4 regions of the Pseudomonas sp. R1-7 genome follow, and region 1 is predicted to be linked to each of the others. Evidence: predicted binding sites of a transcription regulator. Region 1 holds the regulator's gene; each other region holds the start of a gene.
What was found. Region 1 encodes FliA, which starts transcription of late flagellar genes. Its sites were predicted from a motif close to CTAAAGTTTNNNNNNNNNNNGCCGNTAA; they were not measured.
Positions count from the first base shown of each region.

Region 1 (7,901 bases):
TGACCACCTCCTGCCCGTCGACGACGTTGGTACGCGACAGGTCGAGGTGGAAAATCTCGTTGACGTTGACCAGCGGGAAAGCGAACGCCTGGTTGCCCAGCATCACCATCAGGGTCGGCATGATCGCCAGGGTCAATGGGACCTTGATGACGATCTTCGAGCCCTGCCCCTTGGTCGAGTAAATGTTGATCGAACCGTTGAGCTGGGAAATCTTGGTCTTCACCACGTCCATGCCCACGCCACGGCCCGACACGTCGGAGATCTCGGTCTTGGTCGAGAAGCCCGGGGCGAAGATCAGGTTGTAGCACTCGGTGTCGCTCAGGCGGTCGGCGGCATCCTTGTCCATCACACCACGCTTCACGGCGATGGCACGCAGGACGTTCGGGTCCATGCCTTTGCCGTCGTCGGAAATCGACAGCAGGATGTGGTCACCCTCCTGCTCGGCGGCTAGGATCACCTTGCCGCTACGGACCTTGCCCGAGGCTTCGCGCTCTTCCGGCGACTCGATGCCGTGGTCGACCGCGTTACGCACCAAGTGGACCAGCGGGTCGGCCAGGGCCTCGACAAGGTTCTTGTCCAGGTCGGTCTCTTCACCCACCAATTCCAGGTTGATTTCTTTCTTGAGCTGGCGAGCCAGGTCACGAACCAGGCGCGGGAAGCGCCCGAAGACTTTCTTGATCGGCTGCATCCGGGTCTTCATGACCGCGGTCTGCAAATCGGCCGTGACCACGTCGAGGTTCGACACGGCCTTGGACATGGCTTCGTCCTGGCTGTTGAGGCCCAGGCGCACCAGGCGGTTACGCACCAGCACCAGTTCGCCGACCATGTTCATGATCTCGTCCAGGCGCGCGGTGTCGACCCGAACGGTGGTCTCGGCTTCGCTGGCCGGTTTTTCGGCGGGCGCGGCGGAAGGAGCCCGAGCAGGGGCAGGCGCCGCTGCGGCGGCAGGCTTGGGTGTTTCAGCTTTCGGTTCCGCTGCCTTGGCAGCCGGCTTCGGCGCGGCCTTGGCGGCGGGCGCGGCAGTGGCGGCAGCGGCAGGCGCAGCGGCAGCCGCACCCACTTCGCTGAACTTGCCCTTGCCGTGCAGTTCGTCGAGCAGCGATTCGAATTCGTGGTCGCTGATCAGATCGCTACCGGCTGCCGCGGCCGCTGGCTTGGCCGGCGTCGGCGCCGAAGCGATGGCCGAGTCCAGTGCATCGACGGCAAAGTTGCCCTTGCCGTGCAACTGGTCGAGCAAGGCTTCGAATTCGTCATCGGTAATGTCCGAGTCATCACCCGCTGCCTTTGGCGCAGCCGGGGCAGCCGGGGCCGCGACCGCATCGGCGGCGAACTGGCCCTTGCCGTGCAGTTGGTCGAGCAGCGACTCGAACTCATCGTCGGTAATTTCATCGCTGGCAGCGGCATTGGCGGCTGGCGCAGCAGGTGCGGCCGGAGCCTCGGCTTCGGCCTTGACGGCGCTCAGCGAGTCCAGCAGCGATTCGAATTCGTGATCGGTAATGTCACCCGATTCTTCGGCAACCGGCTCTTCAACCACAGGCTCGGCAGCCGGCGCGGCTTCGTCAGCCGACTGCGGCTCGGCCAGGCGCGACAGCGCGGCGAGCAGCTCGGGGGTGGCTGGGGTGATCGGCGAGCGCTCGCGCACTTCGCTGAACATGCTGTTGACCGCATCCAAGGCTTCGAGCACCACGTCCATCAGCTCCGAGTCGACGCGACGCTCACCCTTGCGCAGGATGTCGAACACGTTCTCGGCAATGTGGCAGCACTCCACCAGCTCGTTGAGCTGGAGGAAGCCGGCGCCTCCTTTTACAGTGTGGAAACCGCGAAAAATTGCATTGAGCAGATCCGCATCATCAGGTCGGCTTTCCAGCTCGACCAGCTGTTCGGACAGTTGCTCTAGAATCTCGCCGGCCTCAACCAGGAAATCCTGAAGGATCTCTTCATCGGCGCCGAAGCTCATTAATGGCTGCTCCTAAAATAGGGCTAAAACTCAAAATCCAAGGCTGGACAACAAATCGTCCACATCGTCCTGACCGGACACAACGTCTTCTCTTTTATCGGCATGAATTTGCGGACCTTCACCCTGAGAGAGATGTTTTTGTGGATCTTTTTCAGCAAGTATCGCCGCGCGGTCGTGTTCGATGCCGGCAAAGCGATCCACTTGGCTTGCCATCAACACCAGCTTGAGCAAATTGCTTTCAACTTCGGTGACCAACTGGGTCACGCGCTTGATCACTTGGCCGGTCAGGTCTTGATAGTCCTGGGCCAGCAAAATGTCGTTGAGGTTGCCGGCCACGGCGCGGTTCTCGGTGCTGCTGCGCGCCAGGAATCCGTCGACCCGACGGGCCAGTTCGCGAAATTCCTCGGCGCCGACTTCGCGACGCATGAACCGTCCCCAATCGGTGCTCAACGCCTGGGCTTCCTCGCTCAGGCCGTTGACCAGGGGCGTTGCGCTTTCCACCAGGTCCATGGTGCGGTTGGCCGCGGCTTCGGTCAGCTTGACCACATAACCCAGGCGCTCGGTGGCGTCGGTGATCTGCGAGACTTCCTCGGCCTGCGGCATGTTCGGATCGATCTGGAAATTGACGATCGCGCTGTGCAGTTCACGGGTGAGCTTGCCGACTTCCTGGTACAGACCACGATCCCGGGTCTGGTTGAGCTCATGAATCATTTGAACCGCATCGCCGAAGCGGCCCTTTTCAAGGCTGTCGACCAGTTCGCGGGCATGTTTTTTCAGGGTCGATTCGAAATCGCCCATTGAAGATTCGTTGTCCATAGCTCCCCCGTGGCGCCGTTAACCGATGCGTTCGAAGATTTTTTCGATCTTCTCTTTCAACGCCTGGGCCGTGAAGGGTTTGACCACATAGCCGTTAACACCGGCCTGGGCGGCTTCGATGATCTGCTCGCGCTTGGCTTCGGCAGTGACCATCAGCACCGGCAGGTGCTTGAGTTTTTCATCGGCGCGCACGTGGCGCAGCAAGTCGATACCGGTCATGCCAGGCATGTTCCAGTCAGTCACCAGAAAGTCGATGCTCCCGCTGTTGAGGACCGGAATGGCGGTAGTGCCATCGTCGGCCTCGACCGTGTTGGTGAACCCGAGGTCACGCAACAGGTTTTTTATGATCCGCCGCATCGTTGAGAAGTCATCAACGATGAGGATTTTCATGTTCTTGTCCAATTCGACCTCCAAGCAGTCTTAAACGCGCCCAGCACCTGGACGCGCCATTTCAATCAATCCGGCACAACACTCGACAACGGTCTGGAGCACAACGGGTGGAGACTGGCCCGGCGCGTGCCATGCCAGCCTCGTTCGCAGTGTCCCCACACTGCTCGTCAGCGCGCTCGCCACTCCCCCAAACGCCCCCGCAAGCGGGCCGCGCACTGGCTGTGTAACTGGCTGACCCGCGATTCGCTGACCCCCAGGACCTCACCGATTTCCTTGAGGTTCAGCTCTTCGTCGTAGTACAGCGCCAAGACCAGTCGCTCACGCTCCGGCAAATTGGCGATCGCATCCGCCAGCGCGCTCTGGAAACGCTCATCTTCCAGGTCACGCGACGGCTCCATGTGAGCACTCGCGTTATCCTCGTGCAGCCCTTCGTGCTCGCCGTCCTGCAACAGGTCGTCGAAACTGAACAGGCGACTGCCCAAGGTATCGTTCAAAATCCCGTAATAATCATCGAGACTCAACTGGAGTTCGGCTGCAACTTCGTGATCTTTAGCGTCTCGTCCGGTTTTCGCTTCAATCGCGCGAATCGCATCACTGACCATGCGCGTATTGCGATGCACCGAACGCGGCGCCCAGTCGCCCTTGCGGACTTCATCGAGCATCGCCCCGCGGATGCGGATACCGGCGTATGTCTCGAAGCTGGCGCCCTTGCTCGCGTCGTATTTGTTCGACACTTCGAGCAGGCCGATCATGCCCGCCTGGATCAAGTCCTCGACCTGCACACTGGCCGGCAAGCGCGCCAGCAAGTGATAGGCGATGCGCTTGACCAGGGGCGCGTAACGCTCGATCAACTCGTACTGGGCGTCCCGTGCCGATTTTTTGTAGAGATGGTTGTAACCGCTGGCTGTCATAACACGGGCCCTGCTGTTTGTTGCACGAGACGCTCGACGAAAAATTCCAGATGCCCGCGTGGGTTGGCCGGCAGAGGCCAGGTATCGACTTTCTGGGCGATCGCCTTGAACGCCAGCGCGCATTTGGAACGTGGAAAAGCTTCATAAACGGCACGTTGCTTCTGGACCGCCTTGCGTACACTTTCGTCGTAAGGCACTGCGCCGACGTATTGTAGGGCGACGTCCAGGAAGCGGTCCGTGACCTTTGTCAACTTGGCGAACAGGTTGCGTCCTTCCTGTGGGCTCTGGGCCATGTTGGCCAGGACGCGGAAGCGGTTCATGCCATAGTCGCGGTTAAGCAGTTTGATCAGGGCGTAGGCGTCGGTGATCGACGTCGGTTCGTCGCAGACCACCAGCAAGACTTCCTGGGCGGCGCGGACAAAACTGACCACCGAGTCACCGATACCGGCAGCCGTGTCGATCACCAGCACATCGAGGTTGTCACCGATGTCGCTGAACGCCTGGATCAGGCCGGCGTGCTGCGCAGGCGTCAGGTGCACCATGCTCTGGGTGCCGGAGGCGGCCGGCACGATGCGAATCCCGCCGGGGCCCTGCAACAGCACGTCGCGCAACTCACAGCGCCCTTCAATCACGTCCGCCAGCGTGCGCTTGGGTGTGAGCCCCAGCAGCACGTCGACGTTCGCCAGGCCCAGGTCGGCGTCCAGCAGCATGACCCGTCGGCCAAGCTCTGCCAGAGCCAGGGACAAGTTCACTGACACGTTAGTCTTCCCGACGCCACCTTTGCCGCCGGTCACCGCGATCACCTGTACGGGATGCATGCTGCCCATGTTCGTTCTTTACCTTGTCTTACTTAGACGGAGGCCACATTACTGGCTGCGCGTTCACTCGGAACAATGCATGGCAGACCATCGATGTAGGTACAAAAAATATTCATGATTACCTCAGCCAACCTGCTTGGTCGGGCTGTGGTAGATGTCAGCGAACATATCAGCCATGGCTTCTTCGCTGGGTTCTTCCTGCATTTGCACACTCACGGCACGACTGACCAGTTGATGACGGCGCGGCAGATGCAAATCATCCGGGATCCGCGGCCCGTCGGTCAGGTAGGCCACCGGTAGTTCATGACCGATCGCCAGGCTCAACACCTCGCCCAGGCTTGCCGTTTCGTCCAGCTTAGTCAGGATGCAGCCGGCCAGCCCGCAGCGTTTGTAGCTGTGGTATGCGGCGGTTAGAACCTGTTTCTGGCTGGTGGTTGCCAACACGAGATAATTTTTTGACTTGATGCCACGCCCGGCCAGGCTTTCCAGCTGCATGCGCAGGGCCGGATCGCTGGCTTGCAGGCCGGCGGTGTCGATCAGCACGACGCGTTTGCGCATCAGCGGCTCCAGCGCCTGGGCCAGGGATTGACCCGGATCCACATGGGTCACCGACACGTTGAGGATCCGACCCAGGGTCTTGAGTTGCTCCTGGGCGCCGATGCGGAAACTGTCCATGCTCACCAGGGCGATGCTCTGGGCGCCGTACTTGAGTACATAACGGGCCGCGAGCTTGGCCAGGGTCGTGGTCTTGCCCATGCCGGCCGGGCCGACCATGGCAATCACTCCGCCCTCCTCCAGTGGCTCGATTTCCGGCGTGGCGATCATCCGCGCCAGGTGAGCCAGCAACATGCGCCAGGCCTGGCGAGGCTCGTCGATGTCGTTGATCAGGGCCAGCAGGTCGCGCGCCAACGGGCCGGACAAGCCAATGCGTTGCAGGCGACGCCACAGGTTGGCCTGGGCCGGACGGCTGCCTTGCAGTTGGTTCCAGGCCAGCGAACCGAGCTGGACTTCCATCAACTCGCGCAGGCTGTTGAGTTCGAAGCGCATCGAGTCCAGGGCACGCGGATCAACGCCTGGGGCCGGGGCGGCTGGCGCGGGTGCCGGACGACGCGGCTCGGCCGGCGTCGGCTCGATCAGCGGTTCGGCAGCGGTCAGCGGCAGGCCTGCGGTCAAGGGCTGGCCGGCGAACAATTGACGATTGGTGCCCGCGCTGCCCGTGCCTTCGCTGGCGCGCAGGCTCAGCTCGGCCTGGGCGCTGGCGATGCGCGACTGGGTCTTGCGCAGCTCGTCCTCGAGTTCCATGTTTGGAACGCGCGGGGCCAGCGCCGACAATTTGTAATCCAGGGCCGCCGTCAGCTCGACACCGCCGGCGATACGACGGTTGCCGATGATGGCTGCTTCAGCGCCCAGCTCGTCACGAACCAGTTTCATGGCCTGACGCATATCGGCGGCGAAAAAACGCTTCACTTGCATAAACCACTACCTCAGCCGTTGGGCCCTACTGTCGCAACGATGGTCACTTGCTTGTTGTCCGGTATTTCCTGGTACGCCAGCACATGCAGCCCCGGGACCGCGAGGCGCCCGAATCGCGAGAGCATCGCTCGAATCGGACCGGCCACCAGCAGGATCACTGGCTGGCCTTGCATCTCTTGCCGCTGGGCTGCGTCGATCAGCGAACGCTGCAGCTTCTCGGCCATGCTTGGCTCCAGCAGAACACCCTCTTCCGAGCCTTGTCCTGCCTTCTGCAGACTATTGAGCAATATCTGTTCCAACCTTGGCTCCAGAGTGATCACAGGCAGCTCAGACTCAGTGCCTACAATGCTTTGGACGATTGCGCGGGATACGCCAACCCGCACCGCAGCCACCAGAGCGGCGGTATCTTGACTCTTCGAAGCGTTGTTGGCGATCGCTTCGGCAATGCTGCGGATATCGCGCACCGGAACCTGTTCGGCCAGCAGCGCCTGCAATACCTTGAGCAATTGCGACAGCGAAACCACACCCGGCACCAGCTCTTCGGCCAGCTTCGGCGAGCCCTTGGCCAGTACTTGCAGCAATTGCTGGACTTCTTCGTGACCAATCAGCTCGCTGGAATGCTTGTAAAGAATCTGGTTCAAGTGGGTCGCCACGACCGTGCTGGCGTCCACCACGGTATAACCGAGGGACTGCGCCTGGGCCCGCTGGCTGATTTCGATCCACACCGCTTCCAGGCCGAAAGCCGGATCCTTGGCGGTAATGCCATTGAGCGAACCGTAGACCTGCCCGGGGTTGATCGCCAGCTCGCGGTCCGGGTAGATCTCGGCTTCGGCCAGGATCACGCCCATGAGCGTCAAGCGATAGGCGCTCGGTGCCAGGTCGAGGTTATCGCGGATATGAACGGTGGGCATCAGGAAGCCCAAGTCCTGGGACAGCTTCTTGCGCACGCCCTTGATCCGCGCCAGCAATTGACCACCCTGGTTGCGGTCGACCAAGGGAATCAGGCGATAGCCGACTTCCAGGCCGATCATGTCGATCGGGGTTACGTCATCCCAGCCCAGCTCCTTGGTTTCCATGGCGCGGGCCGGCGACGGCAGCAGCTCCTGCTGACGCTTGACCTCTTCCAGCGCCTGGACCTTCTGCACATTCTGTTTTTTCCAGAACAGGTAGGCGCCACCTGCGGCCAAGGCCGCCATGCTCAGGAAAGAAAAGTGGGGCATCCCCGGCACCAGGCCCATCACCGCCATCAGGCCGGCCGCCACGGCAAGGGCCTTGGGCGAGGCGAACATCTGACGGTTGATCTGCTTGCCCATGTCTTCGGAGCCCGAAGCACGCGTCACCATGATTGCCGCCGCTGTGGATAACAACAGTGATGGCAATTGCGCCACCAAACCGTCACCAATGGTCAGCAAGGCGTAGACCTTGCCGGCGTCGCCGAAGGTCATGCCGTGTTGGAAGATACCGACGGCCATGCCGCCAATCAGGTTGATGAAGAGAATCAGCAGGCCGGCGATGGCGTCGCCGCGGACAAATTTA
Region 1 is NZ_CP071661.1:4,217,376-4,225,276, forward strand. Features, by position in the region: gene J3P79_RS18760 (chemotaxis protein CheA) at 1-1,957, opposite strand, end outside; gene J3P79_RS18765 (protein phosphatase CheZ) at 1,988-2,773, opposite strand; gene J3P79_RS18770 (chemotaxis response regulator CheY) at 2,792-3,163, opposite strand; gene fliA (RNA polymerase sigma factor FliA) at 3,331-4,074, opposite strand; gene fleN (flagellar synthesis regulator FleN) at 4,071-4,901, opposite strand; gene flhF (flagellar biosynthesis protein FlhF) at 5,016-6,365, opposite strand; gene flhA (flagellar biosynthesis protein FlhA) at 6,377-7,901, opposite strand, start outside.

Region 2 (7,901 bases), 2.7 Mb from region 1:
CACAGATAAAAACAAACAGGTGACGCATGACCGTTGTAAAAACGCTGAATTCCTGGTGCCTGCGCTGGGGTTTGATCGGCGCTGCTTGAGATCCGATTCGAGCGGCAACGTCTAACGAACATCATCAAACCTTGCGTGAGACTTTTTTCATGAGTGGACAAAACTCGCATTCGGGCGAGCTGAAACGCGGCCTGAAAAATCGCCACATTCAACTGATCGCCCTCGGTGGCGCGATCGGCACCGGCCTGTTCCTCGGCTCGGCGGGGGTGCTGAAATCAGCCGGCCCGTCGATGATCCTCGGCTACGCCATCTGCGGCTTCATCGCCTTCATGATCATGCGCCAGCTCGGTGAAATGATCGTCGAAGAGCCGGTGGCCGGTTCCTTCAGCCATTTCGCCCACAAGTACTGGGGCGGTTTTGCCGGGTTCCTGTCGGGTTGGAACTGCTGGATTCTCTACATCCTGGTGGGCATGTCCGAACTGACCGCGGTCGGCAAGTACATCCATTATTGGGCGCCGGATATTCCGACCTGGGCGTCGGCGGCGGCCTTTTTCATCCTGATCAACGCGATCAATCTGGCCAACGTCAAAGTCTTCGGCGAGGCCGAGTTCTGGTTCGCGATCATCAAAGTCGTGGCGATTGTCGGCATGATTGCCCTGGGCAGCTATCTGCTGGTCAGCGGTCACGGCGGCCCGCAAGCGTCGGTGACCAACCTGTGGTCCCACGGTGGGTTCTTCCCCAATGGCGTCAGCGGCCTGGTCATGGCCATGGCAATCATCATGTTTTCCTTCGGCGGCCTGGAGATGCTCGGTTTCACCGCCGCTGAAGCCGACAAGCCGAGAACCGTGATTCCCAAGGCCATCAACCAGGTGATTTACCGGATCCTGATTTTCTACATCGGTGCCTTGGTGGTGCTGTTGTCCCTGACACCATGGGACAGCCTGCTGACCACGCTCAATGCCTCCGGCGATGCCTACAGCGGCAGCCCGTTCGTGCAAGTGTTCTCGATGCTGGGCAGCGACACCGCCGCGCACATCCTCAATTTCGTGGTGTTGACCGCTGCGCTGTCGGTCTACAACAGCGGCACCTACTGCAACAGCCGTATGTTGCTGGGCATGGCCGAGCAGGGCGATGCGCCCCGGGCCTTGGCAAAAATCGACAAGCGCGGCGTGCCGGTGCGTTCGATCCTGGCTTCGGCGGCGATCACGCTGGTGGCAGTGCTGCTGAACTACCTGATCCCGCAACATGCGCTGGAGTTGTTGATGTCGTTGGTGGTTGCCACCCTGGTGATCAACTGGGCGATGATCAGCTACTCGCACTTCAAGTTCCGCCAGCACATGAATCAGTCCGGCCAGGCACCGCTGTTCAAGGCGTTGTGGTATCCGTATGGCAACTATGTCTGCCTGGCATTCGTGGTGTTCATCCTCGGCGTGATGCTGCTGATCCCTGGCATTCAGATCTCGGTGTACGCGATTCCGGTGTGGGTGGTGTTCATGTGGGGGTGCTATGTGATCAAGAACAAGCGCGAGGCTCGGCATGAGCTGGCGGTGGCTGCTGCTGCCAAGTAAGCAAGCCCGAAATACAACAAACCCGGCCAAGTGCCGGGTTTGCTGTTTCAGGCAAGACACCAATCCCCTGTGGGAGGTGTTGTCTGGGGGATTCGCGGTATCCTGTGGAACCTGACACCGGACACTTTCCATGCTGGTCATTTCCAACACCGTGCACATCCCGGACGCCGAGATCGAGCTGACGGCCATTCGCGCCCAGGGCGCCGGCGGGCAGAACGTCAACAAGGTGTCCAGCGCCGTGCATTTGCGCTTCGACATCCCTGCCTCGTCGTTGCCCGAGTTCTACAAGGAACGGCTGCTGGCCCTGCGCGACAGCCGCATTACCAGCGACGGTGTGTTGATCATCAAGGCCCAGCAATACCGCACGCAGGAACAGAACCGGGCGGACGCATTGGAGCGCCTGACCGAACTGATCCTCAGCGCCACCAAGGTGGAAAAGAAGCGTCGCCCGACCAAACCGACGCTGGGCTCGAAAAAGCGTCGCCTCGAATCGAAGACCAAGCGCGGCTCGATCAAGGCCGGGCGCGGCAAGGTGGATTTCTAGTTCTTCTCCCGCTCCTCACGGTAGCGAGGCGCCTGACGGAACAGGTAGACGCTCAGCGCCAGCCCAACCAGGGCCGCCAGCGCAGCGAACAGAAAGATCGAGGCAAAACCGAAACCGGCGGCAATAGCACCGGCCAGTGGCCCGGTGATGCCCAGCGACAAATCGATGAACAGCGAATAAGCCCCCACCGCCGCCCCACGGCTTGAGGCCGGAACCAGGTTGACCGCTTCCACGCCCAACGCCGGGAATACCAGTGAGAAGCCGAAACCACTCAACGCCGCGCCCGCCAGGGCCCATTGCGCATCCGGGGCCAGCCACAATAGCAACAGGCCCAGGGTTTCCACCGACAGGCAGGCAATCGCCACCCTGAACCCTCCGAGACGGTTGATCAGATTACCGAACAACAGGCGCGCGCCAATAAAGCTGGCGCCGAACAGGCTCAGGCACAGCACGGCGTTGTCCCAATGCTGCGTGGCGTAATACAACGTAATGAAGGTGGCGATGGTGCCAAATCCGATGGAACCCAGGGCCAGCCCGCAGCCATGGGGCAGCACGCGCCCCAGCACGTGCATGAATGGCAAGCGTTCGCCGACGACGATGGGCGCTGCGGTTTTTCGCCAGGCCAATGCCAGCCCCAGCACGCCCAGCAAAATGATACTGACGCCCATGCTCCACAGCCCGAGCGCATTGACCAGCCACACTCCCAACGGCGCGCCGATCGCCAGCGCGCCGTAACTGGCGATGCCGTTCCACGAGATGACCTTGGCGGTGTTCGCCGCGCCGACCCGGCCGATGCCCCAGCCAATCGATCCCGAGCCCACCAGGCTCTCTGCGCTGCCCAGCACCAGGCGACCGATCAGCAGGCTGGTCAGGCTCAGGACCGGCATGCTGGCGGACCAGGCGGAAACCAGCATGAATACGCCACTCAAACCACACCCGGCCAGGCCAAACATGACCGCGCGCTTGCTGCCCAGGTTGTCGATGATGCGTCCCGCATACGGACGGCTGAGCAGGGTGGCCAAGTACTGGACGCTGATCACCAGCCCCGCGATCACCGCGCCAAATCCCAGCTCGCCATGGACGAACCCCGGCAGGACGGCCAAGGGAATGCCGATGTTCAGATAGCCGATGAAGGTAAACAGGACAATGGAAACGACTTGCAGCGTGACCGCCATGGGGCGCTGGAGATCTGGCATGGGGAAAAGGTCCACGGGCAGCAGGATAGATAGGCTGCTTATGATAACGGTGACCGCAGGGGTGGAGCGTGGAAAAGTAAAACTATTTGCCGGACGGCGGTTCAGTGGTGGGCTTGCCAGCGACCAGGTGGGTGGTGACCAGCGCGGCCAGGGCATTCTCTTGCGTGCCGAACCGAGCCAACAGGGTGGCTTGTTTTTCGGGAGAGAGGCGGGTCCAGATTTCGACCATTTTCTCGGCGGTGCCGATCAGCGCACTGGCCTGGGCCGGGCTGAAGGAGGAAGTGTCGTCGGTCATGGTGGGGGCTCGGATTCAGGCGGTGTGGAAAGCGCATCTTAGCGCTTTCCACACAGTCTGGTGGTGCGGGTGAATCAATCCTCGCTGTCGGCCAGGCGGCGTTCAGCGGCTTGCTGCTGCTCGGGTTGCTGGGCGTCGGGTTGCCCTCCGGCTTGTTGCGGGGTCGTCTGCTCAGGTTCGTGCAGGCTTGGGAAGGGGAGATTAGGGATCTCGTGCATATCGCGCTCCTCGCAAAGTCTGTTGATAGATCTGGTAGATCCGCGCTTCTAAAAAGCCTGGGCAGGATACCCCAGGACAAATGACAAAAAGACTTTTAAATCCTGGCGGAGCGACCGATGGGCTTGTCTGGACAAGTCATGTCCAATCCGCGGACCGCTGTCGCTACCAGTGGTCGCCACGGCTCAAGAACGGTAGCCGCGGGCCGATGCCGTGTACATATCCTCCACATTCAGTAGCGAGAGTGGACCCTGGACATGGAGGTCCTTTATTCGAAGAGATCGACTCCATGTTTCTACAAAAATCCCTGAGAGCGCAGATTCTGGCCCTGTTGAGCGGCAGCCTGCTGGCGATGCTGCTGATCGCCCTGGCGTCCTTTCACTTCCTTTCCGATGGCATCCATAATTATCGCAACCTGATCGATGGTCCGTTGCGCGCCTCGCAACTGATCGATGAGGCCAATTTGCAATTCAAGGTCCAGGTCCAGGAGTGGAAGAACGTCCTGCTGCGTGGCAAGCAGCCGGCGGACATGGAGAAATACTGGAAGCAGTTCGAGGAACGCCAGCGCGACGTTCAGAATTTGCTGGGTGAGTTGATCAAGCATGAAGGTGTTCCGACGTCGATCAGGACACGTATCGAACGTCTGCGGGGCGAACACGCACAATTGGGCGCGGCCTATCAAAAGGGCCGTGATGCGTTTGTCGCTTCTGGCGCGGACGCCGCGGCGGGGGATGCGGCGGTCAAGGGTGTGGACCGTGCCGCCAGCGAGCAGATGAGCGAACTGGTGGTAGAGCTGCATAAACTGGGCGACGAACAATCGGCGCTGATCAGTGCCGGTGCTGATCGCACGATCCTGCTGGGCACGGTGATCATGCTGGTGTCGGGGTTGCTGGTCGGCTTACTGAGTCTGTGGTTGATCAACCGCAACCTGGTGCAGCCAATCCGTAACCTGATCGAATACGTGACTCAACTGAGCCGTGGGCGTTTTGCCGAGCGCGTAACGAGCACGCGTCAAGACGAATTGGGCGACTTGGCCCTGGCGGCGAATACGCTGCGTGATTTCCTCGCTGAAACCTTTACCCGCCTACAACGCAGCGCCACGGAGCTGGACAGCGCCAGCGGTGAGCTCAACGCCATCGCCAGCCTGATGAGCCAGGGCACCAGCGAACAATTCGAACGCACCGACCAAGTGGCAACCGCGATGAATGAAATGTCCGCCACCGCCCAGGAGGTCGCCCGCCATGCCGCCGACGCGGCGCGGGCCGCCGATGATGCCGATCATTCGGCGCAGCTGGGTGAAAAGGTCATGCAAGGCACTATCCACACCATCACCCAGATGCGCGGCGAAATCTCCAACACCGCCACGGTGATCCGTCGCCTGGAAACCGACAGTGGGCGCATCGGCAAAGTGCTGGAAGTGATTCGCGGGATCGCCGAACAGACCAACCTGCTGGCCCTCAACGCCGCCATCGAAGCGGCCCGGGCCGGTGAGGCCGGGCGTGGTTTTGCGGTAGTGGCCGATGAGGTGCGCAGCCTGGCCCAGCGTACGGCGTCGTCGATCATCGAGATCAACCAGATCATCCAGACCGTTCAAACCGGTGCGGTGGACGCGGCCCAAGCCATCGAAAGCGGGCAGTCGCGCAGCGAAGAAAGCGTCGAACAGGTGACCCAGGCCGGCGAGATGCTCGAACGCATCACCCAGGCTGTCGAAGCGATTCGCGACATGAACCGCCAGATTGCCACGGCGGCTGAAGAGCAGACTTCGGTGGCCGAGGACATCTCGCGCAACCTGACCGAAATCACCTGCATCGCCAGCACTAACCTCGACAACGTACAGCGCACCGAAGCGGCCAGTCGCGATTTGCACGGGTTGTCGGGGCAGTTGAATGAAGTGACGGCGCGGTTGAGTGCCTGATCACTGTTTGGAATAACACACCCGTGGCGAGGGAGCTTGCTCCCGCTGGGTCGGCTGGCGCTCCAGTGCGCAGCGGCCCCAAACCCATCCAGCGTGGTGCGACAGCTTTTACGACTGCTGCGCAGCCGAGCGGGAGCAAGCTCCCTCGCCACGAAATAGCGGATTGGATTCAATAATCGCGCCGCTTGCGAAACGCCCAGCGGCCGGCGAACAGGGTGAAAGTAGCAACCAGCGCGACGAGAATCCAGAAGCCGTGGGGGTCCCCCTCCAGCGGCACGCCGCCAACGTTCATGCCGAAGAAACCGGCGATGATGTTGATGGGCAGCGCGAGCACCGTGACCACCGTCAAGGTGAACAATGACCGGTTGGTTTGCTCGTTGAGGTTGGCGGCGATTTCTTCCTGTAACAGCTTGATCCGTTCGCCCAACGCGGTGAGGTCGTTGATGATCAGCGCAAATTCCTCGGTGGATTTGCGCAGTTCCTTGACGTCTTCTTTCTGCAACCATTGCGGTGGTCGATTGAGCAGGCGCAGCAGCGACCCGGGCTCCAGCGCCAGAAGGCGCTGCAGGCGAACCAGTATGCGGCGTTGGCTGCCCAGTTCGGCGCGATTGGTCGACACTCGCGAAGACAGCAATTGGTCTTCGATCTGGTCGACGCTGAGGCTGGTTTTGCGCACGATCTGGGTCAACACTTCACCTTGGTCGCGCAGCAGATGCACGAGCAACTCCAGCGGTGAGCGAAAGCTTTCCCCGGCCTTGACCGATGAGCGCAGCTTGTCGACCGAGTGCAAGGGTTGCAGCCGTGCGCTGACAATCAGCCGACTGCTGACGCAAACCCACAAGGTGGAGACGTCCGAAGACACCAGGTTGCTGAGGTTGAACACAACGTCGTTCACTACGGCGAGCAAGGCCGAGTCCACATGCTCGATGCGGGTCGAGCGCGAGCCTTCATGCAGGGCTTCGAAGAATTCCTCGGGCAAGGCCAGATGATTTTTCATCCAGCGCTCGCAAGCCGCGTGGGCGAGGTTCAAGTGCAACCAGAGGAATTCATCGGCATCCTGGGGTTGTTGCAAGCATTGCAGGGCCTGGGCCGAACCGATCTCCCTGCCGCGCTCACCGGGGCGAAAGCGAAAGCCGTAGAGCAGGCCAAACAGGTCCGGATCGCGATGGCTTTGGTCGATGCTGTGGTTCATGGAGGCTCGCTGGCGGGGAGCGCCTGTCGCGGCGATGACAGGTTCACTTGAGCGGCATCATTGCAGGGATTCTTGAAGGTTTTGTGACGGTTGGGTTGCGGTAGCAGTTAGATACATCCACGAAAAAGCCGCGCAACTTGAAAGTTGCGCGGCTTTTTTTACGACTGATTAGTTATCCTTTCTGTCGCTCAGGACTTTACCGGTGGTGGCGTCGAAGTCGACATCCCATTCTTGACCGTTGGCGTCGCGCAACTCCACTTCATATTCATAACCATTGAAATGGTTATCCAAATCGGTGTCGGTGATAGTGGCACCTGGGTGCAACTTCAGGGCTTCTTCATTCATCGACTCGAGGGATTTGATCTTGCCGTCCTTGACCAGTTGAGGAATCTGATCGATACGGACGTCCGCCTGGGCAAGGCCAGCGGTGAGGGTCAGGGCGGCAGCGGTGAACAGGGCAGTCAAAGTTTTCATATTGTCTTTCCTTGGTGTCGTTAAAGGGTGATTCGTTTAAGTGGGTTCAGATTATCCCTGGCAACTTAATTCACCCTTAATTCGAAAAACTTGCAGCGACTGCACCGATCCGGCCCTGATTCTTCAGTAACCGACCTTCTCCAATAGTTGCGTCACACTGCCTGCTTCGGGACGCTTGAAGTACTTGAGCAATTCACTGGCCCGGTTGGTGAAAATACCATCGACGCCGGCATCTACCACTTTCTTGAAGTCCACCGGCTCATCCACAGTGTAGACATGTACCAGCAACCCCTGCTCATGGGTGTACTGGTTCATCCACGGTTTCACCAGGTCCGAATAGCTCTGGCTGCCGCCGTGGGTCAACGCCGCCGAAGGGCCGGTGCCGATCGCGCCGTGGGCCTTGGCGTACTGGACCCATTGCTCGAACTCGGCCTTGTCCTTGGGCTCCTGCTTGGCGTAGTACGCAGCCTTGTCGGTTTCGCCAGACTCGGCGAACGTCAC
Region 2 is NZ_CP071661.1:1,519,915-1,527,815, forward strand. Features, by position in the region: gene J3P79_RS06680 (amino acid permease) at 150-1,568, shown strand; gene arfB (alternative ribosome rescue aminoacyl-tRNA hydrolase ArfB) at 1,699-2,112, shown strand; gene J3P79_RS06690 (MFS transporter) at 2,109-3,308, opposite strand; gene J3P79_RS06695 (hypothetical protein) at 3,391-3,603, opposite strand; gene J3P79_RS06700 (hypothetical protein) at 3,678-3,821, opposite strand; gene J3P79_RS06705 (methyl-accepting chemotaxis protein) at 4,109-5,734, shown strand; gene J3P79_RS06710 (transporter) at 5,904-6,926, opposite strand; gene J3P79_RS06715 (PepSY domain-containing protein) at 7,095-7,400, opposite strand; gene J3P79_RS06720 (glycerophosphodiester phosphodiesterase) at 7,524-7,901, opposite strand, start outside.
Region 2: a site for FliA is predicted at 4,004-4,031, ahead of J3P79_RS06705 (methyl-accepting chemotaxis protein). Genes of this name have one in related genera too.

Region 3 (7,901 bases), 820 kb from region 1:
TGCGGATCGAAGGCAAGGCCCTGCCGGCATACAAATACACCGACTACGGCTCGCTGATCTCGCTGTCGCGCTTCTCGGCGGTGGGCAACCTGATGGGCAACCTGACCGGCAGCGTGATGCTGGAAGGCTGGCTGGCGCGGATGTTCTACGTGTCGCTGTATCGCATGCACCAGATGGCGTTGTACGGCATGTTCCGCACGGCGATGCTGATGCTGGGCAGCAAGATCGGGCGCGGGACCGAGCCTCGGTTGAAACTGCATTGAGGCCTTGTTGACGATTGTGCTGGATCAGCAGTATTGGTGCTGACTGATCCACCATCATCGTCAGTACTTAATCTCAATCAAACCTGAAACCGCTGCACCATCGTGCGCAGCGAATTCGCCAGTTGCGACAGCTCATGGCTGGACGCACTCGTCTGGTCCGCCCCAGTGGCCGACCGCACGGACAGATCACGAATATTGACCAGGTTGCGATCCACCTCGCGGGCCACTTGTGCTTGCTCCTCGGCGGCGCTGGCGATCACCAGGTTACGTTCGTGGATCTGGTGCACCGACGCGGTAATGGTCTGCAATGCCTCGCCCGCCCGTTCCGCCATCGCCAGTGTACTCGCCGCACGGCTGGAGCTGGCCTGCATGGAATCGAGCGCCTGGGTGGCGCCGGTGCGCATGCCTTGGACCATCTGTTCGATTTCCTGGGTCGATTGCTGCGTGCGATAAGCCAATGCCCGCACTTCGTCGGCGACCACCGCAAAACCACGACCGCTCTCCCCTGCCCTGGCCGCCTCGATGGCCGCATTCAAGGCCAGCAGGTTGGTCTGCTCGGCAATAGCCCGGATCACATCCAGCACCTTGCCGATGTCCTGGGACTGGCTGGCCAGTGACTGCACCAGGCCACCTGTAACCTGCACGTCATCGGCAAGCGCGCTGATGGCCTCGACGGTGTCGCTGACGCGTTCCTGCCCCAACGTCGCCGACTCACTGGATTGGCGGGTGGCGTCGGAGGTGGAAACGGCGTTGCGCGCGACTTCCTCCACGGCGGTGGTCATTTCAGTAACGGCGGTGGCGGCCTGTTCGATTTCATTGTTCTGCTGTTGCAGGCTCTGGGTGCTGTCGAGCGTGACCGCATTCAGCTCATCGGCCGCGGTTGCCAGTTGAGCCGCAGAGCCACTGATACTTTGCAAGGTCTGACGGAGGTTCTGCTGCATCGTGGCCAAGGCCTTGAGCAAACGACTCACTTCATCGTTGCCATGGGTCTCGATCGGGCGGGTCAAGTCGCCCCGTGCCACGTTCTCCGCCGCATTCACCGCCTCGCCCAAGGGCCTGACGATACTGCGGGTCAGCAGCATCGCCAGGACGACCGTCGCCAGGGCGGCCAGCACGACGAACAGGCTGACGATCATTCGCGAGTTGACGTAGTGCTCCTGGGATTTCTGGCTCTCGATCGATACCTGCCTGGAGAACAATTCCGCCAGATCATTGAGCTGCTTGCCCGACCCGTCGACCACGGTCTTCATGTCCACCAGCAACAGCTTGATCAGCTCATCCCGACGCCCCTGCTCCGCCAAGGTGAACGATTGGGCAATGCCCGAACGGTAGGCGGCGAAGGTCTGCTTGAACTGGTCATAAATGGCCTTGCCTTCCGGCGTGACGACCAGCTTGTCGTAACTGGCGATCTTTTCGCTCAGTTCTTTATCGCGGGTATCCATCTGGCCGCGATACACCGCAATGTTCTTCGGGTCCTGGTCCAGGGCCATGCGCAGGGAAATGGTGCGAATGCGCAGCATCAATTCACGAATTTCGTCACCGCCACGGATGCTGGGCAGCCATTGGGTTTCCACCGCGACCTCGCTGTCGCGGATGCTCGACATCTGTCCCAGCGCAAATACCCCGAGCAGCGCCACGAGTACGGCAATCAAGGCAAAACCCAGCGCGGCACGGCGGGCGATATTCAATTGGCGAAGGAACATGTCGGGCGCCTTTTCTTGTTGTTGGCCTGAAGGAGGGCGATCAATCAGTGCCCTGTCGGCGGGTTATCGGCAGGTTGTACGACGACTTGAAACCATCTGCTTTTTTCGCGGGCAAAAAAAATCCCCGTATCTTTCGATACGAGGATTTTTAATATGGTCGGGGTAAGGGGATTCGAACTCCTGACATCCTGCTCCCAAAGCAGGCGCGCTACCGGACTGCGCTATACCCCGGTAAAAAAAAGGCGACCTTTACAAGTCGCCTTCCTCGATCAGCGCTTTTGGCCTCTGATCTTAAGATTCGATTCCAGCGAACTGGTTTCAAAAATGGTGGGTCGTGTGGGATTCGAACCTACGACCAATTGGTTAAAAGCCAACTGCTCTACCAACTGAGCTAACGACCCAAATATGGTCGGGGTAAGGGGATTCGAACTCCTGACATCCTGCTCCCAAAGCAGGCGCGCTACCGGACTGCGCTATACCCCGATTGAAATGGCTCCGTGACCAGGACTCGAACCTGGGACCCAATGATTAACAGTCATTTGCTCTACCGACTGAGCTATCACGGAACTGATATTTCAAGTTACTGCAATTTACCGCTACAGCGTTGAAGCTTGCTTCAACCTCTTCGACTCGTTTGCATCGCTGCGTTCGTGTGTCTGAGGCGCGCTATTCTACAATCTTCAAAACCTCTGTCAACCCCTTAAATTGCTTTCAAGACAATGATTTGCAACTTATTTTAGGTTCCTTCCCGGAGAGAAGTCGCCCTTGGGGTGACGTACTGCGGGGCGCACTTTACAAGTCTTTTCCTTTGAGTTCAACGGCCTGATGAAAAAAATGGCCTCGCAAGGCGAGGCCATTCCAATATCCGGCTGTGCCGGCCTTCAGTTGAAGACGATTTCGTCGTTCTCCACCGTACCGGTCACGGTTTCGCCCGGCATGAAGCGACCCGACAGAATCAACTGCGCCAACGGGTTTTCGATCCAGCGCTGGATCGCTCGTTTAAGCGGCCGTGCGCCATAGACAGGGTCGTAACCCACCGCGATCAGCTTGTCCAATGCCTCGTCGCTCAGTTGCAGCTTCAGTTCGCGCTCGGTGAGGCGGCTGCGCAGGCGACCCAGCTGGATCTCGGTAATGCCAGCGATCTGATCGCGAGCCAGCGGCTCGAAGATCACCACTTCGTCGACGCGGTTGATGAATTCCGGCCGGAAGTGCGTTGAGATCGCGTCCATGACCGCAGCACGTTGCGCCTCACGGTCTCCCACCAACTCCTGGATCTGCGTCGAGCCCAGGTTGGAGGTCATCACGATCACCGTGTTGCGGAAGTCCACCGTGCGCCCGTGGCTGTCGGTCAGGCGACCGTCCTCCAGCACCTGCAGCAGGATGTTGAACACGTCAGGGTGCGCCTTCTCGACCTCATCGAGCAGGATCACCGAATACGGCTTGCGACGCACGGCCTCGGTCAGGTAGCCGCCCTCTTCATAGCCGACATAGCCCGGCGGTGCGCCGATCAAGCGAGCCACGGAATGCTTCTCCATGAACTCGGACATGTCGATGCGCACCATTGCCTCCTCGGTATCGAAGAGGAATTCGGCCAGTGCCTTGCACAATTCGGTCTTACCCACACCGGTCGGGCCGAGAAACATGAACGAGCCGCTCGGACGGTTAGGGTCCGACAAACCGGCGCGGGACCGGCGCACGGCGTTGGACACCGCCACCACTGCTTCTTCCTGGCCAATCACACGCTGGTGCAACAGGCTTTCCATTTTCAGCAGCTTGTCACGCTCGCCCTCGAGCATCTTCGAGACCGGAATGCCGGTCCACTTGGACACCACTTCGGCAATTTCTTCCTCGGTAACCTTGCTGCGCAGCAACTGGTTTTCGCTCTTGCCGTGCTGGTCGACCATTTGCAGGCTGCGCTCCAGGTCCGGGATCACCCCGTACTGCAGCTCGGCCATGCGGTTGAGGTCGCCTTTACGACGGGCCGCTTCCAGTTCCTGGCGGGACTGTTCGATCTTCTGCTGGATCTGCGCCGAGCCCTGGACTTCGGCTTTTTCCGAGTTCCAGATTTCCTCGAGGTCGGAATACTCACGCTCGTGACGAACGATTTCTTCCTGCAACCTTTCCAGACGCTTCTTCGCCGCTTCGTCGCTTTCTTTCTTCAGGGCCTGGGACTCGACCTTGAGTTGAATCAGGCGCCGCTCCAACCGATCCAGCACTTCAGGCTTGGAGTCGATTTCCATGCGGATGCGGCTTGCGGCCTCGTCGATCAGGTCGATGGCCTTGTCCGGCAATTGACGGTCGGTGATGTAGCGATGGCTAAGCTTGGCCGCCGCGATGATCGCGCCATCGGTGATCGCCACTTTGTGGTGAACCTCGTAGCGCTCCTTCAGGCCGCGCAAGATGGCGATGGTGTCTTCTTCACTCGGCTCATCCACCAGCACTTTCTGGAAGCGCCGCTCAAGGGCAGCGTCCTTCTCGATGTACTGGCGATATTCATTGAGCGTGGTCGCACCGACACAATGGAGCTCGCCGCGGGCCAGCGCGGGCTTGAGCATGTTGCCGGCGTCCATCGAGCCCTCGCCCTTGCCGGCGCCGACCATGGTGTGCAGTTCGTCGATGAACAGGATGATCTGCCCTTCCTGCTTCGACAGTTCATTGAGCAGGGCCTTGAGCCGTTCTTCGAACTCGCCGCGATACTTGGCGCCGGCAATCAGCGCCCCCATGTCCAGGGACAACAGGCGTTTGCCCCGCAGACCATCGGGCACTTCACCGTTGATGATGCGCTGGGCCAAGCCTTCGGCAATGGCAGTCTTACCCACGCCGGGCTCGCCGATCAGTACCGGGTTGTTCTTCGTGCGCCGTTGCAAGACCTGGATGGTGCGACGGATCTCATCGTCACGGCCGATCACCGGGTCGAGCTTGCCTTCCTCGGCGCGTTTGGTCAGGTCGACCGTATATTTATCCAGGGCCTGACGGGCTTCCTCGTGGTTAGGGTCGTTGACCGCATCGCCGCCACGCAGGTTATTGATTGCATTTTCCAGGGCTTTCTTGCTCACGCCCTGGCCGAGCAACAATTTGCCGAGCTTGCTGTTTTCATCCATCGCAGCAAGCAGCACCAGCTCGCTGGAAATGAACTGGTCGCCCTTCTGCTGGGCCAGGCGGTCGGCCTGGTTGAGCAGCCGCGCCAAGTCCTGGGACATGTTCACGTCACCGGTCGGATTCTGGATTTTAGGGAGCTGGTCAAGTTCCTTGGCCAACTCTTTGCGCAGGCTGTTGACGTCAAAGCCCACTTGCATGAGCAGCGGCTTGATGGAGCCGCCCTGCTGTTCGAGCATGGCTTGCATCAAGTGCGCTGGCTCGATACTGGGATGATCCAGGCCGACGGCCAGGGACTGGGCGTCGGACAAGGCCAACTGTAATTTGCTGGTTAAACGATCAATACGCATGGGTCACCTTCCTAATAAGCAGGCCGGACCTAAAGAAACATCCTGAATGAAGAAACCTGCCAGATACCGTTATAGATGTGGTCGATTCTGGAAGATTCAAGCAGCGCGCTGTTGATACAGATCAGGGAGTCTAGCGTTCGAGCCAGATCAAGGAAGCGAAGCGACCGGTGCGGGCGTTGCGGCGGTAGGAAAAGAAGCGTGGGTCGTTCACTGTGCACAAGCCGCCACCGTACACGGCGGTAACGCCCCGTGCCGCCAGGCGCAGGCGCGCCAGCGCGTAGATATCGGCCAGGAACTTGCCGTCGTTATGGCTGGGCAGGAAGGCCCGTTCTGCGTCGGTGTGCTGCGCGATAAAGGCTTCGCGCACTTCCGGCCCGACTTCGAACGCTTGCGGACCGATGGCCGGGCCGAGCCAGGCAAGGATTTCATCCGCAGGCACTGCAAGGCTATCGAGGGTGGCTTCCAACACGCCGTTCGCCAACCCGCGCCAACCGGCGTGAGCCGCCGCGACGTGGGTTCCGGCGCGGTTGCAGAACAATACCGGCAAGCAATCCGCCGTCATTGCCGTGCAAGCGATGCCCGGCGTGGTGCTCCAGCTCGCATCGGCGGTGGCGACCCGAGCAGGATCTGCCTCGACCACGTCAATGCCGTGGACTTGCTGCAGCCAAGCCGGAGTGATCGAGAAATGATCGGTGAGGCGGCGACGGTTTTCGGCCACGGCCGCAGGGTCGTCGCCGACATGGTCGCCCAGGTTGAGGCTGTCGAACGGCGCCAGGCTGACGCCGCCCTCGCGGGTGGTGACGCAGGCCTTGACCCGGGCTGGCGCGGGCCAGTCGGGTATCAGCCAGTCATTCATCCGATGAACGCCTCGCGGTCCTGCTTGAGCAACGTCAGCAGCCAGACGAAATCATCCGGCAACGGCGATTCCCAACTCATGCGCTTGCCGGTCGTCGGGTGATCCAGCTCCAGGAAACGCGCGTGCAGCGCCTGGCGCGGGAAATTCTTCAGCGATTCGACCATGGTCTGGCTGGCGGCCGGCGGAATGCGGAAACGACCGCCGTAGGCCGGGTCGCCCACCAATGGGAAATTGATGTGGGCCATGTGCACACGGATCTGGTGGGTCCGCCCGGTTTCCAGCTTGACTCGCACGTGGGTGTGGGAACGGAAGCGTTCAAGCACGCGGTAATGGCTGACCGCCTGCTTGCCACCTTCCATCACCGCCATGCGCTGGCGTTGCTGGCCGTGACGGCCGATCGGTGCGTTGATCTTGCCGCCGGCGGTGACCACGCCGATCACGATGCACTCATAGATGCGGCTGACGCTGCGGCTTTGCAGCTGTGTGACCAACTGTGTCTGCGCCTGGATGGTCTTGGCGACCACCATCAGGCCGGTGGTGTCCTTGTCCAGACGATGCACGATACCGGCGCGTGGCACATTGATGATGCCGGGCACATGGTGCAACAAGGCGTTGAGCAAGGTCCCGTCGGCATGACCGGCCGCCGGGTGGACCACCAGGCCCGCAGGCTTGTTGATCACCAGGATGTCGTCGTCTTCATAGACGATGTCCAGGGCAATGTCCTGGGCGACCCATTCTCCCTGGGCCTCCTGTTCGGCGGTCAGCTCGAGGATGGCGCCGCCATGGACGATGTCGCGCGGACGGATCACCGCCCCGTCCACTGTCAGGCGACCGTCCTTGATCCAGGCGGAAAGGCGCGAGCGCGAGTGCTCGGCGAAGAGTTGGGCGGCGACTTGATCGAGGCGTTGGCCGCCCAAATCGGACGGCACCTCTGCGCGAAGTTCTATTTTATCGGACATGCTCGGACTGGGCGTCGGCACAGCCTTTGGTTTCGGCTGCGCGCTTGTGGTTAAATACGGCGTCTTTTGCCCCGAGGCTTTTCAACGGGGCGCTCATCATAACAGGACGGCCCCGCCCAAGACAGCGGCCGTCATAGGGACGCAAGCCGCCATGCAAGTGAAACACCTGCTGCTGATCGCCATCCTCGCATTGACTGCTGCTTGCTCGTCGAAGGAAGTCGTAGACGAAAACCTGAGCGAAGTCGAACTGTACCAACAGGCGCAGAACGACCTGGACAACAACAGCTATACCAGCGCCACCGCCAAGCTCAAGGCGCTGGAGTCGCGGTATCCGTTCGGTCGCTACGCCGACCAGGCCCAGCTGGAGTTGATCTACGCCAACTACAAGAACGCCGAGCCGGAAGCTGCCAAGTCCGCCGCCGAGCGCTTCATTCGTCTGCATCCGCAGCACCCGAACGTCGATTACGCCTACTACCTCAAGGGCCTGACCTCCTTCGACCAGGACGTCGGCCTGCTGGCGCGCTTCCTGCCGCTGGACATGACCAAGCGTGACCCGGGCGCCGCGCGCGACTCCTACAACGAGTTCGCCCAGCTGACCAGCCGCTTCCCCAACAGCCGTTATTCGCCGGATGCCAAGCAGCGCATGATCTACCTGCGTAACCTGCTGGCTTCCT
Region 3 is NZ_CP071661.1:5,042,099-5,049,999, forward strand. Features, by position in the region: gene J3P79_RS22660 (NAD(P)/FAD-dependent oxidoreductase) at 1-263, shown strand, start outside; gene J3P79_RS22665 (methyl-accepting chemotaxis protein) at 341-1,966, opposite strand; tRNA gene J3P79_RS22670 (tRNA-Pro) at 2,121-2,197, opposite strand; tRNA gene J3P79_RS22675 (tRNA-Lys) at 2,292-2,367, opposite strand; tRNA gene J3P79_RS22680 (tRNA-Pro) at 2,373-2,449, opposite strand; tRNA gene J3P79_RS22685 (tRNA-Asn) at 2,457-2,532, opposite strand; gene clpB (ATP-dependent chaperone ClpB) at 2,848-5,412, opposite strand; gene pgeF (peptidoglycan editing factor PgeF) at 5,543-6,268, opposite strand; gene rluD (23S rRNA pseudouridine(1911/1915/1917) synthase RluD) at 6,265-7,227, opposite strand; gene J3P79_RS22705 (outer membrane protein assembly factor BamD) at 7,379-7,901, shown strand, end outside.
Region 3: a site for FliA is predicted at 2,030-2,057, ahead of J3P79_RS22665 (methyl-accepting chemotaxis protein). Genes of this name have one in related genera too.

Region 4 (7,901 bases), 1.6 Mb from region 1:
TCAGGGAGTCGTTTGCGAAATGGGCCGGCATTTTAACAGGCTCTGAGAATTGTGCTGCCCTGTCCGACTTGTGACGCGGCACATCATTGCAATTGCCGCTTTTGTGACTTTCCCTCAGGATGCGGACAGAATTTAGGTCTAACGTTCGTTTTTGAGTGAATAAACCCTCAAAAGTGGGTGTTTGAGAACCATTGGCATTGGTGATTGCCCATCGGCGCGTCATAATGCCCCGCGCCTACCACCTTGCAGAGTCTAGGGAGTCAGCTTGTCTACGCCTGTCGAACCCTTGCGTTTGCTGTTGTTGGCCGAAACGCCTGAGTGGTCAGCGATACTGCGCGAGTGCCTGGCGCCCATGGGGCCCTCGGTCGTGTTGATCAGCGCCCCGAGCTGGGACTCGGTCAGCAGCCTGTTCGAGGACAACCGCAACGCGGTGCTGCTGACCGTTGCTACCCTGCAGCCGGGGCCGGGACGTTGTCGTCTGCCGACGGTTCTGTTGCTTGAGCACGAACCTGCGGCGTCCCCGGATGGCGTCAGCGACTGGCTGGTGCGCGACACCCTCGACGAGGCGACGCTGCGCCGTTGCCTGCGTCACGTGCGCGAGCGAGGGGTGCTGGAAAACACCCTGCAACGGCTCGCCGAGCAGGACCCTTTGACCGGCATCGCCAACCGCCAGGGCTTCCAGACGTTGCTGGCGGCGCGCCTGGCTGAAAACGAAGGCCGTGGCCTGGCCCTCGGTCACCTGGATCTCGACAATTTCCGCCACGCCAATGACGCCCTCGGCCACCAGGCCGGCGATCGTTTGATTCTTCAGGTGGTTTCGCGCCTCAAGGGCGCGCTGGAGGCCGGTGATCAGCTGGCCCGGCTGGGGAGCGACGAATTCGCCCTGTTGATCGACACCCGCCGGGCGCCCCAGCGAGCGGAGTGGATGGCTGAACGCATCACCGAAGCCATGGCCGAACCCTACTGGGTGGACGGTGAAAGCCTGTTGATCGGTTGCAGCCTGGGCATTGCCCACGCCCGGGCGCAGGCCGGCGCGGACCCCTTGATGTGGCATGCCCATATCGCCATGCAACAGGCCAAGAGCACCCAAGGCTGCACCTTTCATATCTTCAATGAGCGCATCAACCGCAATGCCCGCAGCCTCGCCGACCTGGAAAGCGAGCTGCGACGGGCGTTGCGTCGTGATGAACTGGAATTGCATTACCAGCCTCGGCTGAACCTGGCCGATGGCACGATTGTCGGTCTCGAAGCCCTGGTGCGCTGGCGTCATGGCGAGCGCGGGTTGTTGCCGCCGAGTGAGTTCGTGCCGCTGGCCGAGCAAAGTGGCCTGATCGTGCCGTTGGGCTACTGGGTGATCTCCCGTGCCCTGCGCGACATGCAGGCCCTGCGCGAACGCGGGCTGGCGCCGCTGCACATGGCGATCAACCTGTCGTTCCGGCAGTTCCAGGACAGCCAACTGCTGCCGACCCTGAGTCGACTGATTGCCGAGCGCGGCGTCGAGGCCCAGTGGCTGGAATTCGAACTCACCGAAACCGCCGTCATGCGTCGCAGCGAACTGGTCAAGCAGACCATGGATGCCTTGGGGCGCCTGGGGGTGCGGTTTTCCCTGGACGATTTCGGCACCGGGTTCTCTTCGTTCGTGCACCTCAACAGCCTGCCGATTGCGCTGCTAAAGATCGACAAGAGCTTCGTCGGCGGCATGGAACAGCGCGAGGAGAACCGCAAGCTGGTGCACGCGATGATCAACCTGGCCCATAACCTCAACCTCGAGGTGGTGGCCGAAGGCGTCGAGACCCGCGAGCAATTGGACCTGTTGCGCGGTTTCGGATGCGATCAGGTGCAGGGGTTCCTGATCAGCAAGCCGTTGCCGCTGGTGGAGTTGGTTGAGTACCTGATGTTCGAGGGTGACCAGCAGTCGATGCTGGAAATCAGCTGACACAGACCCGGTGGGAGCGAGTTCATTTGGCCTGGATCGCTTCGAAACTGCGCTGCCCCGGCTCGCTGCGAATCATCCGCTTCATCTTCCACTCAAACGCCAACGTCAGGCTCACCGCCGCGCAGGCCAGCCCCAGCGCCAGGCCCCACCAGACGCCGGTCGGGCCCCAGTGCAAATGGAAGGCCATCCACCACGCCGCCGGCGCGCCGATCAGCCAGTAGCAGCCCAGGCCGACCAGGAAGGTGGTCTTGGCGTCCTTCAGTCCGCGGATGCAGCCCATGGCAATGGTTTGCGTGCCGTCGAACAGCTCGAACCACGCCGCCACGGCCAACAGGCTCACCGCCAGGTCGATGACCGCGCGGAACGCCGGGTCTTCGTGGTCCAGGAACAGACCGATCAACTGATTCGGCAGTAGCCAGAACACCATGGCAAACGCCAGCATGGCGGCCGCGCCAAAGCCAATCCCGACCCTCCCGGCCAGGCGCGCCATGAGCAATTGCCCGGCACCGTAATGCTGTCCGATGCGCATGGTGATGGCGTAGGACATGCCCGCCGGAACCATGAAGGCCACCGAGACGATTTGCAGGGCGATCTGGTGTGCCGCCAGCGGCGTGCTGCCCATGGTGCCCATGCACAGGGCAGCGAACGCGAACAGGCCGACTTCCACTGCGTAAGTGCCACCAATCGGCAGGCCCAGGCGCCACAGCTCCTTGAGGTATTGGCGGTTGGGCCGCGACAGGCCGGCAAGCAAGGGGTAGGCACGATAGGCCGGGTGCCGATGAATGTGCCAGGCCAGCGCCAGGGCCATGCAGTTGGCGACGATCGCCGTGACCAGGCCGATTCCCATCAGGCCGAGCTTTGGCAGGCCGAACATGCCGGTGATGAGCGCATAGTTGAGCAAGAAGTTGGCCACCGTGCCGCCGAGGCTGATCACCATCACCGGCGTGGCCCGCCCGATGGCGCTGGTAAAGCCACGCAGCGCCATGAAGCTCAAATAACCGGGCAGGGCAAACGGCAGTGCCAGCAGAAACTGCCCGGCGGAAAGCACGTTGGGTTCGGTCTGGCCGAACATCAGCAGCACCGGCTTGAGATTCCACAGCAGCAGGCCGGCCATCAGCGCCATCAACCAGGCCAGCCATAACCCGGCCTGGGTCAGCCGGGTGGCGCCTTCGATGTCGCCCGCGCCCTGGCGGATCGCAACCAGGGTGCCCACCGCCGCGATCACGCCGATGCAGAAAATCGACACGAACGAGTAGGTCGCCGCCCCAAGCCCGCCGCCGGCCAAGGCCTCGGGGCTCAGGCGAGCCATCATCAGGGTGTCGGTCAGCACCATCAGCATGTGCGCCAACTGCGAAGCAATCAACGGCCCCGCCAGCCGCAGGATGGCCCAGAGTTCGGTACGCGCAGGATGCTGCATGATCATCACGCTCCATGTTCAAACAAGGCAGTAGAGCGACGATTCTCGGCGCTCCCGGCAGATTGCACAAAAGGATAAAAAAGATCGCTGGCATGATTAAAACTCATGCGTGGCGGCTTTCTGGTAGGGTTTGCAAACCGCGCCATGGAGCTTTTGCAATGTCTCGTCGTCTTCCTCCGCTTTATGCGCTACGGGCATTCGAGGCCGCCGCGCGCTACAGCTCGTTCACTCGCGCCGCCGAGGAGTTGTCGATTACCCAGAGCGCCGTCAGCCGGCACATCCGCACGTTGGAAGATCACTTTGCCTGTCGGCTGTTCCAGCGCAGCGGGCGCAACCTGCAACTGACCGAGGCGGCGCGCCTGCTATTGCCGGGCGTGCGGGAAGGGTTCATGGCGCTGGAGCGGGCCTGCCACACGTTGCATGGCGAGGACGGCATCCTGCGGATGAAGGCGCCGTCGACCCTGACCATGCGCTGGCTGCTGGCGCGCCTGAGCCGCTTCCGTCATTTGCAACCCGGCAACGAAGTGCAGCTGACGAGCGCCTGGATGGACGTCGACTCGGTGGATTTCAACACCGAGCCCTTCGACTGCGCGGTACTGCTGGGCAATGGGCATTTTCCTGCGGATTGGGAGGCCAGCTTGCTGTTCCCCGAGGAGTTGATTCCGGTTGGCGCTCCGAATTTGCTCAATGATCAGCCTTGGGATGCAGCGCGATTGGCCAGGGCCGAGCTGTTGCACCCCACTCCGGATCGCCGGGACTGGCGCAATTGGTTGCAACGCATGGGCTTGTCGGACAAGGTCTCGCTCAAGGGCGGGCAGGTGTTCGATACGTTGGAGCTGGGCATGATCGCGGCCGCGCGTGGCTACGGCGTGTCCATGGGGGATCTATTGATGGTCGCCGAGGATGTGGCCCAGGGGCGCTTGAGCCTGCCGTGGCCGACGGCCGTCGCCAGCGGCGAGCATTATTATCTGGTCTGGCCGAAAACCCGGCCCGGAGGTGAACGTTTGCGCAGGCTCAGCGACTTTCTTCAGGGCGAGGTCAAGGCCATGCAGCTACCCGAGGTCGAGCGCCTGGGCTGAAACGTTGAAGGTGCCGTGCTAGCCACTTGGTATTATTCCCTCCAAGGCGCTCAAGTATTCGGCATTCTGGCCGACTCCGTGAACATAGAACCTTCGTTCAGAAAGGGCCCATTCATTCCTCATCGAATCAAAATGCCGAGCGTGCGACGTGATCAGGACGATCCGGTCTCTCGGCCAGGAGCCGTCATGTCTCAACCCCGTGCCCGGATCGCCTCGCAGCTAGGCCTTGCCCTCGCCGTGATATTGGCGATCGTGATCTCCGGCAGTACCATCTTTGCCTTGCGCTCGCTGGACGCCGCAAACCTTTCCACCCGTGAAGAGCACTTGGCCAGCGAAGCGCGCCTGATGGCCGACCAGCTCAACACGTTCCACAGTACGTTGCGCGAAAGCACGCAGCGGCTGGCGGGGCTGTTCGAGAAGCGTTTCAGCGCGGGCTTGAGCGTGCACCCGGACCAGCCGGTGACGGTGGCGGGCGTGCAGACTCCTGGCTTGAGCCTGGGCAGTGAAGTGCTGAACAACAACTTCAAGGAAGTTGATGAGTTCAAGGCGATGACCGCCGGGGTGGCCACGATATTCGTGCGCAGCGGCGACGATTTCATTCGCGTCAGTACATCGGTCAGCAAGCAGGACGGGACAAGGGCCATTGGCACTGTGCTCGACCGCGCCGGCCCGGCTTATGGCCCGGTGATCGGCGGCCAGAGCTACATCGGCCGAGCCTTGCTTTTCGGACGTTTCTACATGTCGCAGTACACCCCCGTACGCGACAGCAGCGGCAAGATCATTGCGGTGTTGTATGTAGGATTCGATTACACCGATGCGCAGAATGCGCAATTCGAGAACCTCAAGCGCTTCCGCATCGGCCAGACCGGTTCGCTGGCGTTGTTGGACGAACAAAACAAATGGCTGGTGCTGCCGGCTGGCGTGCAGGCACAGGACAACGCTACCGCGGCCATCAAAACGTTGATTACGAAGCCCGGCAAAGGTGCGTTCTGGGCCGACACCGCTGAAGAGTTCTACAGCGTCGCCGTGCCGTTCGAGGACGGGCCTTGGGCCGTCGTGGCGAGCATGCCGAAAACCGAGATCAACGCAGTGACCTGGAGCGTCGGCACACAACTGGCGATCGGCAGCCTGCTGGCCATGTTGCTGGCGGTAGGCGCGGCGGTGTGGCTGTTGCGCAGCAAACTGGCTCCGCTTGGTGACTTGGTGCGTCAGGCCGAAGCATTGGGTGCCGGCGACCTGAGCGTGCGCCTGAATGTATCGAGCCACGATGAAATCGGCCAACTGGCCCGTGCGTTCAACCAGATGAGCCAGGCCTTGTCGACCATGGTCGAGCACATCCGCAAAGCCTCGCAAGAGGTCAACAGCCGTGCCCAGGCGCTGTCCGGCTTGTCCAGCGGCGCATACGAAGGGATGGAGCAGCAGTCCGGCGAAATCACCAGCATGGCCGGAGCAGTGGAAGAGTTCAGCGCCACCTCGCTGAACATCGCCGACAACATGGGCAATACCGAACGCCTGGCCCAGGACAATGCCCAGCAAACCCGGATCGGTCGTACCTCGATGGACGAAGCATCGTCGTCCCTGGAGCAGATCGCGGGTGCCTTGAACAGCACTGCCACGGTCATCAACACGCTGGGCCAGCGCTCCCAGGAAATCGGTGGCATCGTCGGGGTGATCACCTCGATTGCCGAGCAAACCAACCTGCTGGCGCTGAACGCCGCCATCGAAGCCGCCCGAGCCGGCGAACAAGGTCGTGGTTTTGCCGTCGTGGCCGACGAGGTTCGTAGCCTGGCCTCGCGCACTCGCCAGGCCACCGATGAAATTTCCGGGATGATCAACAGCATCCAGCAAGAAACCGGCAACGCCATCAGCACGATGGAGAAGGGCAATCTGCTCATGCAGGAAGGCTTGTCGCGTAACGCCAACGTGGCCTCGGCCCTGGCGCGCATCGATGAGCAAAGCCGCTCCGCCGGTCAGCAATTCGCTGCGATCACCACCGCAACCCAGGAACAAAGCAGCACCGCGACGCTGCTGAGCAGCAACTTGCAGAGCATTGCGATGGCTAACAGCGAACAGCGCGAAGTGGTGTCGAACCTGGCGATCACCGCCAAGGAACTGGAAAAACTGGCGCAGGACCTGCGCAAGGAAGTCGATCGGTTCCGCTGAATTCCATCAATAGCGAGCTTCCCCAATCCCGCTATGTTGATCGTTCCCACGCTCTGCGTGGGAACGATCAACATTAGAAGCTTCCCATAGCCTTTGTGGGAGCGAGCTTGCTCGCGATGGCGGCTTCCCAGCCACATCTCTATTGCCTGACCCACCGCTTTCGCGAGCAAGCTCGCTCCCATAAAAGCGCCTCCCACTTAAGCCTCCAGCCTTGAGTTTTTAAGGAATTTGCTGTTTTTTGGCTTGCTGAAACGTTTCTCCAAGTCTATAAAATCCGCACAACTCCAAGAAAAGGCCGTTTCCATGAATTCCCTCAGACTCTTCGTTGCCCTCGGCGCCTTGGGCGCAGCTTCCCATGCGATGGCGTGGGATTACGTCCTGCTTGACACCGATAAGGCCGCCCAACCCTGGCAAATCACCAGCCAGCAACTCGGCGTGAAAACCGACAAGCCGTTTTCCGTGACGATGCGTACCCTCCATGGCGGTCGCCAGGAGGGCGTCAGCATCGTCGACATCGACAACGGCACTCTGAAGCTCTCAGTCGTCCCTACCCGCGGCATGAACGTGTTGCAGGCCTCGGTCGGCGATGTACGCATGGGCTGGGATTCGCCGGTCAAGGAAGTGGTCAATCCAGCATTCATCGAGCTTAACGGCCGAGGTGGCCTGGGCTGGCTCGAAGGCTTCAATGAGCTGGTGACTCGCTGCGGCTACGAATGGGTCGGCCATCCGGGCATGGACAACGGTGAGCTGCTGACCCTGCACGGGCGCGCCGCAAACATCCCGGCGAACAAAGTAACGTTGCACATCGATGAAAAACCACCTTACGCCATCACGCTGCGCGGCGAGTTGAAGGAGCAGGCATTCAAGAAGGTCGACTTCTCGGTCCAGACCGAACTGGTCACCGAACCCGGTAGCGTGACCTTTGCCCTCAACGATACGCTGACCAATAATGGCGATTATCCAAAGGAATACCAGGCGCTCTACCACAGCAATTTCAGCACGCCGTTCCTGGAACAGGGGGCTCGCTTCGCAGCGCCGGTCAAACAGGTCTCGCCGTTCAATGACAAGGCCAAGGGTGACCTGAAGGATTGGACCACCTATCGCGCGCCCACCAAGGACTACGATGAGACGGTCTACAACGTCGTGCCTTACGCCGACGCCAAGGGCGATACGCTGACTGTGCTGCACAACAAGGCCGGAAGTCTCGGCGTGTCGGTGGGCTTCAACACCGGTACGCTTCCAGTGTTTTCCCTGTGGAAGAACACCGACACCCAAGGCCAGGGCTATGTGACCGGCCTGGAGCCTG
Region 4 is NZ_CP071661.1:5,788,270-5,796,170, reverse strand. Features, by position in the region: gene J3P79_RS26285 (putative bifunctional diguanylate cyclase/phosphodiesterase) at 266-1,936, shown strand; gene J3P79_RS26280 (NorM family multidrug efflux MATE transporter) at 1,959-3,353, opposite strand; gene J3P79_RS26275 (LysR substrate-binding domain-containing protein) at 3,512-4,432, shown strand; gene J3P79_RS26270 (methyl-accepting chemotaxis protein) at 4,619-6,595, shown strand; gene J3P79_RS26265 (aldose 1-epimerase family protein) at 6,899-7,901, shown strand, end outside.
Region 4: a site for FliA is predicted at 4,482-4,509, ahead of J3P79_RS26270 (methyl-accepting chemotaxis protein). Genes of this name have one in related genera too.